DNA from 2 places in the Kitasatospora sp. McL0602 genome. Region 2 is predicted to be linked to the other one. Evidence: riboswitches for the same ligand, from Rfam matches in the RefSeq annotation. Region 2 holds a riboswitch; the other holds the start of a gene.
What was found. A riboswitch is a leader RNA that binds a small molecule or an ion and turns the genes downstream of it on or off. The one in region 2 is predicted to bind glycine.
Positions count from the first base shown of each region.

Region 1 (7,532 bases), 1.8 Mb from region 2:
CTGGGTGGTGGCCGGGCGGGCGGGAGGGCAGTGGACCGAGGGGAGGGGCGGCCGCCGCGCTGCGGCCGCCCCCGTCACGCTTGGGGGGAGCTGAGTCAGCCGCCGATGAAGGCGGTGTACTCGTCGGCGGAGAGCAGCTCGTCCTGGACGGACGTGACCTCGACCTTGAACAGCCAGGCGTCGCCGAACGGGTCAGTGTTCACCGAGGCCGGCTCGTCCACGACGGAGTCGTTGATCTCGACGACCTTGCCGGTGACCGGCGAGAAGAGGTCGCTGACCGACTTGGTCGACTCCAGCTCGCCACAGGTCTCGCCCGCGACGACGTCGTCGCCGACGGCCGGGAGCTGGACGTAGACGATGTCACCGAGCGCGTCGGCCGCGTGCTTGGTGATGCCGATGGTCGACACACCGCCCTCGACGGCCGTCAGCCACTCGTGCTCCTTGCTGTACTGCAGGTGTGTGGGGTTGCTCATGACGTCATTCTCCAGGATCGCAAGAGGGTAGGGCGAAGCCGTCCGCTGAACGGACCGGACATCCGGGGGTTCGGGTGGCAGAGAGTCAGGTGGTCCGACAAGCGGAGTTACTTGGCGCGCTTGTAGAACGGGAGGGCGACGACCTCGACCGGCTCGTGCTTGCCACGGACGTCCACGGCGACGGCGGTGCCGGGGGTGGCGTGCGCCGCGTCCACGTACGCGATGGCGATCGGCTTGCCCAGGGTGGGGGAGGGGGCGCCGGAGGTGATCCGCCCGATCGGGGTGCCGTCGGTGCTGACGACGCCGTACTCGGCGCGCGGGACGCGCTTGCCCTCGGAGACCAGGCCGACCAGCTTGCGCGGCGGGTTGGACTCGGCCTGGGCGGCGGCGGCCTCCAGGGCCTTGCGGCCGACGAACTCGCCGTTGTTGGTGGTCTTGTCGAAGCGGACGACCCGGCCCAGACCGGCGTCGAACGGCGTCAGGTCGGTGTTCAGCTCGTGCCCGTACAGCGGCATGCCCGCCTCCAGGCGCAGCGTGTCACGGCAGGAGAGGCCGCACGGGACGAGGCCGACACCGGCGCCCGCCTCGGTCAGCGCGTTCCAGATGTGCTCGGCGTCGGCCGGGGCGCAGAAGATCTCGAAGCCGTCCTCGCCGGTGTAGCCGGTGCGGGCCAGCTGGACGTCCTTGCCGGCGACGACGGCGGGCAGGATCGCGTAGTACTTCAGGCCGGGCAGGTCGGCGTCGGTCTGCGAGGCGAGGATGCCGTTCGCCTCCGGGCCCTGGACGGCGAGCAGCGCGTACGCATCGCGGTCGTCGCGGACGACGGCGTCGAAGCCGGCCGAGCGCTCGGTCAGCGCGTCCAGCACGACCTGGGCGTTGGAGGCGTTGGCGACGACCATGAACTCGGTCTCACCGGTGCGGTAGACGATCAGGTCGTCCAGGATGCCGCCGTCCTCGCGGCAGATCATCGTGTAGCGGGCGCGCAGCTCGCCGAGCGCGGAGATGAAGCCGACCAGCGCGTGGTCGAGCAGCTCGCCGGCCTGCGGGCCGGTCACGGTGATCTCGCCCATGTGCGAGAGGTCGAAGAGCCCGGCCTTGGTACGGACGGCGAGGTGCTCCTCCCGCTCGCTGCCGTAGCGCAGCGGCATGTCCCACCCCGCGAAGTCGGTCATGGTGGCGCCGAGCGTGCGGTGCAGCGCGTCGAGCGCGGTGAGGCGGGGGCTGGCCTGGTCGGAGGACATGGCGGATTGGCTCCTTGGCTGGGCACTCAGGGACTGCACGCAGAGCGTGGACCTGCGTACGGGCATACGGGGGCGGTGTCTCCCCATCTGTCGTCGCAACCTGAGAGCTTCACCGCGCCCCTTGCCGTAGACAACAAGGATGGCGGCTTGCACCGTGGGTGGGCGCACGGCGCGGCCGTGTTCCACTTTCCAGATGTGCCTCGCCCGTGCGGTAGGGGGGCCTGAGAGATTCCGGGGAGGACTTGCTCCTTCGGCGCCGGCCCTGCCCTGGTCGGGGCACTCCGGACTCTCCCGCACGGGTTCGAGCGGCCGTTGTTAAGTTGACGCCCCCCGGGGAGGACGCGCCCATCATGGCATGCCGGGCGGCGCGCGGGGGAGAGGGGCCCGGCGCCGCTGTCAGGTCACAGTGTCGGCGGGGACCGATAGGCTCTCCCCGAGCTACGGGCAGAGGGGCGGTGCTGGACGCGGATGGGCTACCCGGCGGGTGGGACTCAGGCGCAGGGGTGGGCGGCCGAGGGCAGCGGTTGGCCCGCGAACGAGCTGGAGCAGGTGCTCACCGCCGCCCTCGGCGACCCGGGCGCGACGCCCCGGGTGATCGAGGTGCTGGCGCGCAGCCAGGTGTGGATCCCGCTGCCCGCCGGGGCCGACCCGCAGGGCCAGGCGCTGGACCTGCCGACGATCGAGCTCGCGGGCTCACCGTACGTACCCGTCTTCTCCTCGCAGGAGCAGTTCCTGCGGCACGCCCCCGGGGTGCCGTTCGCGATCGCCCCGGCCTGGGAGTTCGCCCGTGGGCTGCCGCTCGGGGTCGGCATCGCCGTCAACCCCGAGGCGCCGGTCGGCATCCCGGTGCCGCCGGAGGGGGTCGGCGAGCTGCGGCGCGGCCCGCAGGGCGACCGCTGGCAGCAGCAGCCGGACGGCGCCCGGGTCGCCCTGCGCGAGCCCGCCCCGCACGAGGAGCCGTACGCCTTCCTGGCCGCGGCGATCACCGAACTCAGTCAGCTGCCCGGCGTGCTGACGGCCCGTAGGGCACTGGCCAGCGTCGAGGGCGAGACCCCGGCACTGTACGTGGGCGTCCAGTTCGACGCCGCCTGGCAGGCCGACCCGGTGCAGGTCAACGAGGCGCTCGGCCGGGCCCTGGGAACCGCGCCGCCCGCGTGGGGCGTCCACCTGGTGCTGCTCGACGCGGTCGCCGACCCGGTGGTCGAGTGGCTGCTCACCAGGGTGAGACCCTTCTACGCTCGGGCATGAGCCCCGAGGGGCGCGGGGAACTGCGCGACTCGGGAGGTACGGTCCGGTGCCTACCGCCCTCGCGCAGTTCCCCGCGCCCCTGGATAGTGCAACTTTATGACGTGAGGGAAGAGGGTCCGAGGTGAGTACGTTGGAGCGCGCGATGCGCGACGTCGCCCCCGGGCAGTACGAGGCGTACGAACAGCTGCTGCGGGCCCTCGCCGAGGGTGAGGTGTGGATGCTGCTCTGGCACGGGCAGCCCGGCAGCCCGGACGCGCAGTACGGGAACATGGACAGCGGCGGGCACGGCTACGCCCCCGCCGTGACCTCCGCCGAGCAGCTGGCCGCCAGTGGCTGGGGCCGTGCGCACGAGGTGATCTCCGGGGCGGAGATCGCGAACGCGCTCTACCGGACGCGCTGGGGCCTGTGGCTGAATCCGCACGCACCGGGCGGCGGTGTCGGCATCCCCTGGGCCGACCTGCGCCGGGTCGCCGGCGGGCTGGACCGGCTGCCCGCCGGTCCGCTCCAGCTGGGCGAGCCGCAGTTGGCCGCCCCGCAGTTCTATGCCGTGCTGGAGCAGCAGGCCGCCGAGCTGCGGCCCGTCCGCGCACTGCGCCGGGCCTGGGTGCGCCCGGTGCTCGGTGAGCCGTACCTGGCGATCGGGCTGGATCTGTACGACGCCTCGCCGCCCGCGGTCGAGGCCGTTCGGGCACTGGTCCAGCGTGCGTTGGTACACGCACCGGAGGGCCTCGCGGTCTCGACGGTGCTGCTCGCCGACGACTACGACCCGGTGGCCGTCTGGATGCGCGCGCATGCCCGGCCGTTCTTCGACCGGGAGGCCCGGCAGGGCGGTTACGGCTGGCCGCAGGCGGGCTGGCCGACCCGCTGAACTGCGGGCGCAACTCCGTTTGCACACCATCGGAGTGAGTCTCTGTCAGGTAGGTCGTGGGCGTCTGGACACACGCGTAACACCCGTGTGAAGAGCGTTATGCGACAAGATCACCGATGCATGTCGACAGATCACAGTTGGGCATCCTTCGGCGGCCAGGTCTGGCGTTAGCCCGCTCGGATGACGGAGAGTCTGCGCAGTGCAGTGCGCGGAACCGGCCCCACAAGGGCCGGCGCGCTACCTGGACGCAAGACACCGCGCGACGTGCACATCCGCGCGGCAGCACCTCGGTGCGCCCTGCTCCGCCCTGCAAGTGCACCACCCGCAATTTGCGCCATCGCAAGTGCACCACCTCGCACAACATCTCGCACCACCTTTTCGCAATACCCCCCGTCGGACCGACGACGCGCCCCCACAGAGCGCGGCGGCCCTGCGGGTACCCCTGACAACGATTTCTGCACCGTCGCGGCCGCACGGCCCGCGGCGACACCGCACCGACGCACCGCACCGCACAGTCGCGAACAACCGGACCGTCCTCGGCTCCGGGCCCGGACCGGGCCCGGCGTACCGCGTACGTCCAGGACACCGTGGGCCGGCCACCGTCGGCGAGGGGAACGAACTGACTCATGACCACACCCACCGAGACCACCGGCTCCGCCCCCGAGGCGGCGCCCGAGGCCGCGCCCGCCGCTGAGCCGAAGAAGATCGAGGGCCGCTCGCCCGGCAAGATCGCCTGGGCCCGCCTGAAGCGGGACAAGATCGCCCTCATCGGCGGTGCCGTGGTGCTCCTGCTGATCCTGGTGGCGGTCTTCGCCCCGGTGATCATCTCGCTGATCGGTCACCCGGTCGACGAGCCGCACCCGGACCAGATCAACCCGGACCTCGGTCTGCCGAAGGGCGCCTACGGCGGCGTCAGCAGCGACTTCCTGCTGGGGATCGACCCGAAGTTCGGTCGCGACGTCCTCAGCCGGATCGTCTACGGCGCCCGCGTCTCGCTCGGCGTGGCCTTCTCCGCCGCCGCGCTCTCGACCGTCATCGGTGTCCTGATGGGCATGGCCGCCGGGTTCTTCGGTGGCTGGATCGACTCCGTCATCAGCCGGGTCATGGACGTGCTGCTGGCCTTCCCGCAGCTGCTGTTCTCCATCGCGCTGATCTCCGTGATGCCCAACGACCTGCTGGGTTTCAGCGGCTCGTTCCTCCGGATGGTCGTCCTGGTCGTCGTCATCGGCCTCTTCGGCTGGCCCTACATCGGCCGGATCGTCCGAGGCCAGGTGATGTCGCTGCGTGAGCGCGAGTACATCGACGCCGCGCGCAGCCTCGGCGCGGGCAGCGGCCACATCCTGATCCGCGAGCTGCTGCCCAACCTGGTCGCGCCGATCTTGGTCTACATGACGCTGATCATCCCGACCAACATCCTCAGCGAGGCGGCCCTCAGCTTCCTCGGTGCGGGCGTCAAGCCGCCGACCCCCTCCTGGGGGCAGATGCTCAACGACGCCATCGGGATCTACCAGTCCGACCCGACGTACATGGTCATCCCGGGTCTGGCGATCTTCGTCACCGTCCTCGCCTTCAACCTCTTCGGCGACGGCCTGCGTGACGCGCTCGACCCCAAGGGCAACTGAGCCCGCATCACGGCACCCCCGATCGGCTCGGCCGATCCCACTGTCTCGGGGGTTTCACCACCCCCGGCGGACCGTTCAGGCCCGCACTTCTCCAGGAGGAATCAGTACCCATGACGCGAAACCGGACGCTCGCGGCCGCCGCCCTGGTGGCGACGCTGGCTCTCACCACCTCGGCCTGTGGCGGCTCCAAGGGCACCGGCTCCACCGGCGGGGCCTCCACCTCGGCGGCGGGCGGCTTCAACGCCGCTGTCGACAAGGTGCTGAACCCCTCCGACAAGAAGGGCGGCACGCTCAACCTCTGGACGAGCACCGACGCCGACTCGATGGACCCGGGCCGCGCCTACTACGCCTCGGTGTGGAACTTCGAGCGCTACTACGCCCGCACCCTGCTCGCCTTCGACGGCAAGCCGGGCAAGGACGGCCTGGCCCTCGTCCCCGACCTGGCCACCGCCAAGCCGGAGATCTCCGCCGACGGCAAGACCTACACCTTCAAGCTGAAGAGCGGCCTGAAGTTCGAGGACGGCTCCGCCATCACCTCGAAGGACATCAAGTACGGCATCGAGCGCATCTTCGCGCAGGACGTCATCTCCGGCGGCCCGACGTACCTGATCAACTCGCTGGACCAGGGCCAGAACTACAAGGGCCCGTACACGGACACCGCCCCGGACAAGCTGGGCCTCAAGTCCGTCGCGACCCCGGACGACTCCACCATCGTCTTCTCGCTCAAGACGGCGGACTCCTCCTTCCCGTACCTGCTCGCGATGGGCAGCGCCGCGCCCGTGCCGCAGAAGCTGGACACCGGCTCCAAGTACGGTGACCACCCGGTCTCCTCGGGCCCGTACAAGTTCAAGACCGCGCAGGCGGGCAAGTCCTACGAGCTCGTCCGCAACGAGAACTGGGACCCGGCCTCCGACCCGTTCCGCAAGGCCCTGCCGGACGTCGTCAAGCTGACCGTCACCACCAACGCCGACGACATGGACCAGCGCGAGCTGGACGGCACCGCCGACCTCGACTGGTCGCAGACCGGTCTCTCGCAGGCCGCCCAGATCAAGGTCCTCCAGAACCCGGATCTCAAGGCCCGCACGGACGACCCGTACAACGGCTTCATCCGCTTCATCGCGATCTCCCAGAAGGTCGCGCCGTTCGACAACATCCACTGCCGCAACGCCGTCCTGTTCGCGGCCGACACCACCGCGCTGCAGACCGCGCGTGGCGGCGCCACGGCCGGTTCGCTGTTCGGCTCGATGCTGCCCCCGAACATCCTGGGCTCGGACGACTACGACCCGTTCAACCTGACCAAGGGCAAGCCGGACGTGGCCAAGGCCAAGTCCGAGCTCGCCGCCTGTGGCAAGGCTGACGGCTTCAAGACCACCATCGCGGTGCGTGGCAACAAGAAGAAGGAGGTCGACTCCGCCGTCGCCCTCCAGACCGCCCTCAAGGCGATCAACGTGGATGTCACCGTCGACCAGTACGACGGCAAGCTGCTGCCCTCCGTCATCGGTGCGCCGGACGTCGTGCACAGCAAGGGCTACGGCCTGATGGTCGCCGGCTGGGGCGCCGACTACCCGAACGGCTCCGGCTACATGCAGCCGCTCATGGACGGCCGCTTCATCGAGAAGAACGGCAACAGCAACTACCCGGAGATCGACGACCCGGCGATCAACGCGCTGTTCGACAAGGCCGCCGTCGAGACGGACGCCACCAAGGCTGCCGACATCTACAAGCAGATCAACCACAAGGTCACCGACATGGCGGTCTGGCTGCCGATCGTGGCCGACAAGGCGCTTAACTACCGCAACCCGCGCCTGACCAACGTGTACGTCACCGACGCCTTCGGCGAGGTGGACTTCCAGGCCCTCGGCGTCTCCGACGGCAAGTAAGTACCACCGCCCGCTTCCGTAGTTTCGCTCAGCTAGTCCGAAGGGCAGGTGAGGGCTTCGCCGGGGCCGGCCGGGACTCCCACAGGAGGACCGGCCGGCGCCCGGCGGCGCCGACCGCAATGCTCGTGTATTTCATTCGACGGCTTGTCAACGTCGTCGCCATGCTGCTGGTGGTCTCGATGGTCACCTTCGGCATCTTC
Region 1 covers NZ_CP197246.1:2,317,027-2,324,558, reverse strand. The annotation lists gene gcvH (glycine cleavage system protein GcvH) at 96-473, opposite strand; gene gcvT (glycine cleavage system aminomethyltransferase GcvT) at 581-1,714, opposite strand; glycine riboswitch at 1,914-2,018, opposite strand; gene ACR68M_RS10470 (enhanced serine sensitivity protein SseB) at 2,183-2,962, shown strand; gene ACR68M_RS10465 (enhanced serine sensitivity protein SseB C-terminal domain-containing protein) at 3,105-3,830, shown strand; gene ACR68M_RS10460 (ABC transporter permease) at 4,457-5,452, shown strand; gene ACR68M_RS10455 (ABC transporter substrate-binding protein) at 5,563-7,332, shown strand; gene ACR68M_RS10450 (ABC transporter permease) at 7,452-7,532, shown strand, end outside.
Region 1: another riboswitch for glycine. It lies ahead of gcvT (glycine cleavage system aminomethyltransferase GcvT); the one in region 2 lies ahead of gcvP (aminomethyl-transferring glycine dehydrogenase).

Region 2 (7,532 bases):
GGTTGTCGTCCGCCGCCCAGGTGCCCGAGCCGACCTTCTCGACCTCGCCGCGGATCTCGATCATCGCGTCGCAGAAGCGGTCGATCTCGTGCAGGTCCTCGGACTCGGTGGGCTCGATCATCAGCGTGCCGGCCACCGGGAAGGACATGGTCGGGGAGTGGAAGCCGTAGTCGATCAGGCGCTTGGCGATGTCGTCCACGGTCACCCCCGTCTCCTTGGTGAGCGGGCGCAGGTCGATGATGCACTCGTGCGCGACCAGGCCGCCGGGGCCGGTGTAGAGCACCGGGAAGTGCGGGGCCAGCCGCTTGGCGATGTAGTTGGCGTTCAGCACGGCGACCTGCGTCGCGTGCTTGAGGCCCTCGCCGCCCATCAGCCGGACGTACGCCCAGGAGATCGGCAGGATGGCCGCCGAGCCCCACGGAGCGGCCGAGATCGGGCCGACGCCGGTGGCCGGGCCCGCCTCGCTCTGCAGCGGGTGGTTGGGCAGGTACGGCGCGAGGTGCGAGCGCACCGCGACCGGGCCGACGCCGGGGCCGCCGCCGCCGTGCGGGATGCAGAAGGTCTTGTGCAGGTTGAGGTGCGAGACGTCCGCGCCGAACTTGCCCGGCTTGGCGAGGCCGACCAGGGCGTTCAGGTTGGCGCCGTCGACGTACACCTGGCCGCCGGCCTCGTGGACGGCCGCGCAGATGTCGGTGATCTCGGTCTCGTACACGCCGTGGGTGGACGGGTAGGTGACCATCAGCACGGCGAGCTGGTCGCGGTGCTGCTCGATCTTGGCCTTGAGGTCGGCGACGTCGACGTCACCGTCGGTCAGGGTCTTGACGACCACGACGCGCATCCCGGCCATCACGGCGGAGGCGGCGTTGGTGCCGTGCGCCGAGGAGGGGATGAGGCAGACGTCGCGCTGGGTGTCGCCGTTGGCGCGGTGGTAGGCGCGGACGGCCAGCAGGCCGGCCAGCTCGCCCTGCGAGCCCGCGTTCGGCTGGATGCTCACCGCGTCGTAGCCGGTGACCTCGACGAGCTGCTGCTCCAGCTGACGGATCAGGGTCAGGAAGCCCTGCGCCTGCTCGATCGGCGCGAAGGGGTGCAGCTGGCCGAACTCGGGCCAGGTGACCGGCTCCATCTCGGTGGTCGCGTTGAGCTTCATGGTGCAGGAGCCCAGCGGGATCATGCCCCGGTCCAGCGCGTAGTCACGGTCCGCCAGGCGGCGCAGGTAGCGCAGCATGGCGGTCTCCGAGCGGTGGCTGTGGAAGACCGGGTGGGTCAGGTACTCGTCGGTGCGCAGCAGGGCGGCGGGCAGCGCGTCGGCGCTCTCCTCGACCTCCGTGGCGGTGACGCCGAAGGCGGACCAGACGGCGGCCAGGTGCTCGCGGGTGGTGGTCTCGTCGCAGGAGACGGAGATCAGGTCGGCGCCGTCCTGGTGGACGTTGACGCCGTTCGCGCGGGCGGCGGCGGCGACCTCGGCGGCCTTGCCGGGGACGCGGGCGGTGACGGTGTCGAAGAACTCGCCGTGCACCAGCTCGACACCGCCGGCGCGCAGGCCCGCGGCGAGCGCGGCGGCGTAGCGGTGGGTGCGGCGGGCGATGTCGGCCAGGCCGTCGGGGCCGTGGTAGACGGCGTACATCGAGGCCATCACGGCCAGCAGCACCTGGGCGGTGCAGATGTTGGAGGTGGCCTTCTCGCGGCGGATGTGCTGCTCGCGGGTCTGCAGGGCCAGGCGGTAGGCGCGGTTGCCGTCGGCGTCGACGGAGACGCCGACCAGGCGGCCGGGCAGGCTGCGGGCGTACTCGGCGCGGACGGCCAGGTAGCCGGCGTGCGGGCCGCCGAAGCCCATCGGGACACCGAAGCGCTGCGAAGTGCCGCAGGCGATGTCGGCGCCGAGCGAGCCGGGCGACTTCAGCAGGGTGAGGGCCAGCAGGTCGGCGGCGACGGCGACGATCGCGCCCAGGCCGTGGGCCTGCTCGATCACCGGGGCGAGGTCGCGGACGGCGCCGGAGGCACCCGGGTACTGGAGCAGCACGCCGAAGACGCCGCGCTCGGCGATCTCGGCGGGGATGCCCGCGGAGAGGTCGGCGACGACGACCTCGACACCGGTCGGCTCCGCGCGGGTGTTGATCACCGCGACGGTCTGCGGCAGGGCGTCGGCGTCGACCAGGAAGACGCCGTCCTTGACCTTGCCGACGCGGCGGGCCAGCGCCATCGCCTCGGCGGCGGCGGTGCCCTCGTCGAGCAGCGAGGAGCCGGAGGTGGCCAGGCCGGTGAGGTCGGAGACCAGGGTCTGGAAGTTGAGCAGCGCCTCCAGGCGGCCCTGCGAGATCTCCGGCTGGTACGGGGTGTAGGCGGTGTACCAGGCCGGGTTCTCCAGCACGTTGCGCAGGATGACCGGCGGGGTGAAGGTCCCGTAGTAGCCGAGGCCGATCATCGGCTGCAGCACCGTGTTGCGGGAGGCCAGCTCGCGCAGCTCGGCGAGCACCTGGGCCTCGCTGCGCCCGGCGGGCAGGTCGAGCGCCGTGATGCTGCGGATGGCCTCGGGCACGGCGGTGTCGGACAGCTCGTCGAGCGAGCCGTAGCCGACGAAGGCGAGCATCTTGTCCTGCGCGGCCGCGTCGGGGCCGATGTGGCGCGTCTCGAACGGGCTGGCCTGCTCGAGCTGGGTGAGCGTCGCGTCGCTGTGGCGACCGGTGGTCTGGGCGTTCATGGGGGTCGAGGCCTCCTGGTCACGGACCGGCGGGGGTACGCACCACGGAGGGCCCTGTGCCGCTGTGGGACAGCGGGGGCTCCCTGGGTACGACCGACAGGCCTCCCCCTCTGTCATCGGTACCTGAGAGCTTCACCCGCACGCGACGCCCGGGGGCACCTCGTCGGCTTGCACCGTCGGTGAGGGTGGTGCCGTCGGCTCCCTAGCCGTCGGTCCTGCCCTACTTTCCAGAGTGACCTATCCCACACGGTACGGATGCCTGAGAGATTCCGGGGAGGGTTTGCTCCTTCGGCGCCCCTTCCCCGCAGTTCACAAGGGGTGGGGACTCTCCCGAGCGGGCTCGGCGGTCGCGCCCAGGGTACCAGCGCGAGCCGGTTGGATCACCGGTCAGGTCAGGTCTGTCGCTCCGTCCACGGAGCTTCTCCGGAGCACCCCGGACGGCCCAACCGACGCCCGGACGGCGGCGCCCGGCTCGCCCGCGTCCATTTGATGCCTTTTCGTATGAGATGGCGGACGGACAGCTCCCCCGGCCGCCCACCGACCGAGTTCACGGGAGCACTTGCACTGGAGGACAGCGTGCAGACCGATATCGATCCGCGAGACCTGATCGGACACAAGGCGGTCGACCGGAACGGTGACAAGATCGGCACGGTCGACGAGGTGTATCTCGACGACGCGACCGGCGAACCCGAGTGGGCCGCCGTCCGGACCGGGATCTTCGGCCGGGACGCCTTCGTCCCGCTGACCACCAGCGAGTTCTCGGGCGCGGAGCTGAAGGTCCCGTACGACAAGTCGCTGATCAAGGACTCACCGGACTTCGGCGTGGGCCAACACCTCTCCCCCGCCCAGGAGCTTCAGCTCTACCGCTACTACGGGCTGGAGACCAACGGCGCGGCCGCGCCGGCGCCCGTACCGACCCCCGTACCGGCCAACGGCACGGCGGCGGTGAAGAACGGTGACCACGACTTCGGCACCGTCTCCACTCCCGCCCCCGCCACCACCACCCAGACACCCGCTCCGCTGATGCCCGAGGCAACCCCCATGGCGTTCACCGCTCCCGTCCGTGACCACGACAAGCCCGCGCCCACCGCGATGCGGCCCGTCAACTCCCCCACCTCCCCCACGCTCGAGCGCCCGCCGACGGCGGCCGCCGCACCGATGGCGGCGCCCACTGCCGCGACCAGCGCGCCGAGCGGGCCGATCGAGATCACCTGCCGCGAGGAGCGGCTCGACATCACGACCGAGTGGCAGGTGACGTACACCGCGCGGCTGCGCAAGTACGTCACCAGCGAGACGGTCGAGCGGCACGTGCCGGTGGTGCGCGAGCGCGTCCGGGTCGAGCGGGTGCCCGTCACGGACGGCGAACGGGACGCGCTGACCCAGGTGGAGATCGAGGAGGCGATGGAGGAGGTCACGCTCCAGGAGGAGCGCCCGGTGGTGCACAAGTACCTGGTGCCGATCGAGCGCGTCCGCCTGGTGGTCGAGCGTTACACCGACGACCACGTCATCCGCGAGGAGCTGCGGCGCGAGCACGTCGACATCCAGGACAGCCCGATGCCCGAGGGCGAGGAGGCGGCGGCACCGGCTGCCGACGGGCGGCCGGAGCCGCTGCTGCCCTCCTGACCGGCGCGCTCCCGAGGCCCCGGTCCCGCCTCGGCGGGGCCGGGGCCTCTGCCCTCTCCAAAGGTTCACCGATCGATATTTGACACACTGAAGTATTCACGGCATGGTTACTTCAGTTCGTTGACTTTCGTTCGTCCGAAGCGCTTCCGCGCCGGGCGGCTTGAACCGGAGGAAGCCCCGTGAGTGAGGCACCACAGCCCACCGCCACGGCCACCAAGCCGAGCAGTGCCCGCGTGCTCCCCGCACTGATCCTGGCGATGCTGGCGTTCAGCGTGGTGCAGACCGCGGTCGTCCCGATCCTGCCCTCGCTGGCCAAGGAGCTGAACGTCACCGGCTCCAACATCACCTGGCTGATGACGGCCAACCTGCTCTCCGCCGCCGTGCTGACCCCCCTGCTCGGGCGCTTCGGCGACCTCCGCGGCCGCAAGCCCATGCTGCTGATCTCGCTGGCCGGCCTGGTGGCCGGCTCCGCGCTCGCCGTGGGCACGCACTCCTTCACCTGGCTGATCGTGGCCCGCGTCCTCCAGGGCGCCGGCGGTGGCGTGCTGCCGCTGGCCATCAGCATCGTCCGCGACGAGCTGGCCAAGGAGAAGGTCACCGGCGGCGTCGCCGCGATCTCCGCCTCGATGGGCGTCGGCTCGGGCCTCGGCCTGGTCGCCACCGGCCTGCTGCTGGAGCACTGGAGCTACAAGTCCATCTTCTGGATGGGCCTGGTCTTCGGCCTGATCGCCGTCGCCCTGGTCGCCCTGCGCGTCCCCAAGGACCCGGTCGTCGACAAGGAGGGCGGCGCCGACCCGCTCGGCGCGATCACGCTGGCCGGCTGGCTCTCCGCCCTGCTCATCGCCGTCAGCCAGGGCAACCACTGGGGCTGGACCTCCACCAAGACCCTCGGCCTCTTCGCCGTCGCGGCCGTCGTCGCCCTGATCTGGATCATCATCGAGGTCAAGGTCAAGCACCCGCTGGTCGACATGAAGATGATGTCCCGCCCGGCCGTCGCCTTCACCAACATCTCCGGCCTGCTCATCGGCTTCGGGATGTACGGCTCCTTCATGGTGATCAGCAACTTCGCCCAGACCCCGGAGAAGTTCGCCCACTACGGCTTCACCGCGACCGTCCTGCACGCCGGCGTCATGCTGCTGCCCTCCGCCGTCGGCTCGATGATCGCCGCACCGGTCGGCGCCCTGCTGATCGCCCGCCGCGGCCCGCGCCTGCCGCTCGTCCTCGGCGGCGTGCTCGGCGCCGTCTCGATGGCGTACCTCGCCCTGCGGCACAGCGCCGAGGGTGACATCTACACCGCCTCCGCCGTCTTCGGCCTCGGCGTCGGCCTCGCCTACGCCGCCATGCCCGCCTACATCAACGGCGCCGTCCCGGCCGAGCAGAGCGGCATCGCCAACGGCATGAACGCCGTGCTGCGCACCGTCGGTGGTGCCATCGGCACCGCCGTGATGGCCGCGATCCTGACCGGCGACACCATCAAGGGCCTGCCGATCCCGCTGCCGACCCTGGACGCCTACAAGCACGCGTTCTGGACGACGGCAGTGATGTGCCTGATCGCCGCGGTGGTGCCGTTCGCCATCCGCCGCATCAAGCCCGCCACCCCGGCCCCCGCCGAGACCCCCAGCCCCCAGCTGGCCAAGACCGGCGTCTGACGAGACGCCAGGCCCGCCGCGCCAAGGGACAGGGCGCAGCGGGCCTCCGGGCCCCGGCAGTCGACGAGGGCATCGCGACAAGCCTCCGCCCGGACCAGAACGGCCCCGCACCTGCAACCCAGGTGCGGGGCCGTCTGCTTTCCCCTGCTGTACGCGATCGGCCAGCCCCCAGGGGCGCGGGGAACTGCGCGAAACGGCAGGCTACGGCGCCGGACCTCATGAGCTCGCCCAACTTGCACTACCCGGGCCCACGGGCCTGTGCGCAAGCATCAGCGGAGCGGCTGCGGCTCTGCCGGCTCCAGGGCCGGGTCCTCCACCGCGAAGGTGCGGACGCGGCCGGGCAGGCTCCTCGGGGTCTCGAAGCGGACGGTGACCCGGCCGACGCCGCTGCCCTGGACCCAGCCGGGGCCGTACTCGGCGTGCGTCACGTCCTGCCCGGGGTGCCAGTGCCGTGGCGGCGGTTCGTGCGGCGCCGCTTCGGCCGCGACGGGCTCGGGCAGCTCCGGTGGCGGCTCCGCCGCGGCTGCGGCCTGCGCGAAGAGGTCCTCCTGGGTGAAGTCGGCGAGCTGGGAGACCCCGACCCCGAGCAGCCGGACGCCCCCGGCGGTGTTGACCGTGAGGGCCAGCCGCCGGGCCGTCTCGGCGATCACCCCGGGGTCGTCGGTGGGTGCCCGCAGCGTCTCCGACCGCGTCAGCGTCGAGAAGTCGAAGCGCCGCACCTTGAGCACGACCGTCCGCCCCGAGCGCCCGGCGGAGTGCAGCCGGGCGACGCAGCGGGCGGCGAGCACGTCGATCTCGTGCAGGATGCGGTCGCGGTCGAGCAGGTCCACCGCGTACGTGTCCTCGACCGAGACGGACTTGGCGTCGCGGTCCGGCACCACCGGGCGGGAGTCGAGGCCGAGGGCCATCTGGTGCACGCCCGCGCCGTGCGCCTTGCCGAGCAGTTGGACGAGCTCCGTCTCCCCCGCCTCGGCCAGGTCCGCGACGGTCATCACCCCGGCCCGCCGCAGCACCTGCTCGGTGGCCGGGCCGATCCCGGGCAGCGCCCGGACCGGCATCGGGCCGAGCACCGAACGCTCGGAGCCGATGCCGACCAGCACCAGCCCGTCCGGCTTGGCCTGCTCGGAGGCGATCTTCGCCATCAGCTTCGACCCGGCGGCGCCGACCGAGGCCGTCAGACCGCTGCGCCGCTCGATGTCGGCCCGCAGGTCCTCACCGATCGCCAGCACCATCTCGGGCCCGCCCTCGGGCCCGGCCGCCGCGAGCGCGGGCCCGTACGGGCCTGCCTCCAGGTCGACGAAGGCCTCGTCCAGGCTGAGCGGTTCGACCAGCGGCGACAGCTCCCGCAGCAGGCCCATCACTATGTCGCTGACCTGCCGGTAGGCGGTGAAGCGCCCGGCGAGGAAGGCGGCGTTCGGGCAGAGCCGCCGGGCCTGGGCCATCGGCATCGCCGAGTGCACGCCGAACTTCCGCGCCTCGTAGCTGGCCGTCGACACCACCCCGCGCCCGCCGAGCCCGCCCACCACGACCGGCTTTCCGCGCAGGCTGGGTTTGGCCGCCTG
Region 2 covers NZ_CP197246.1:469,525-477,056, forward strand. The annotation lists gene gcvP (aminomethyl-transferring glycine dehydrogenase) at 1-2,698, opposite strand, end outside; glycine riboswitch at 2,799-2,935, opposite strand; glycine riboswitch at 2,936-3,041, opposite strand; gene ACR68M_RS02265 (PRC and DUF2382 domain-containing protein) at 3,275-4,321, shown strand; gene ACR68M_RS02270 (MFS transporter) at 4,501-5,970, shown strand; gene ACR68M_RS02275 (DNA polymerase IV) at 6,240-7,532, opposite strand, start outside.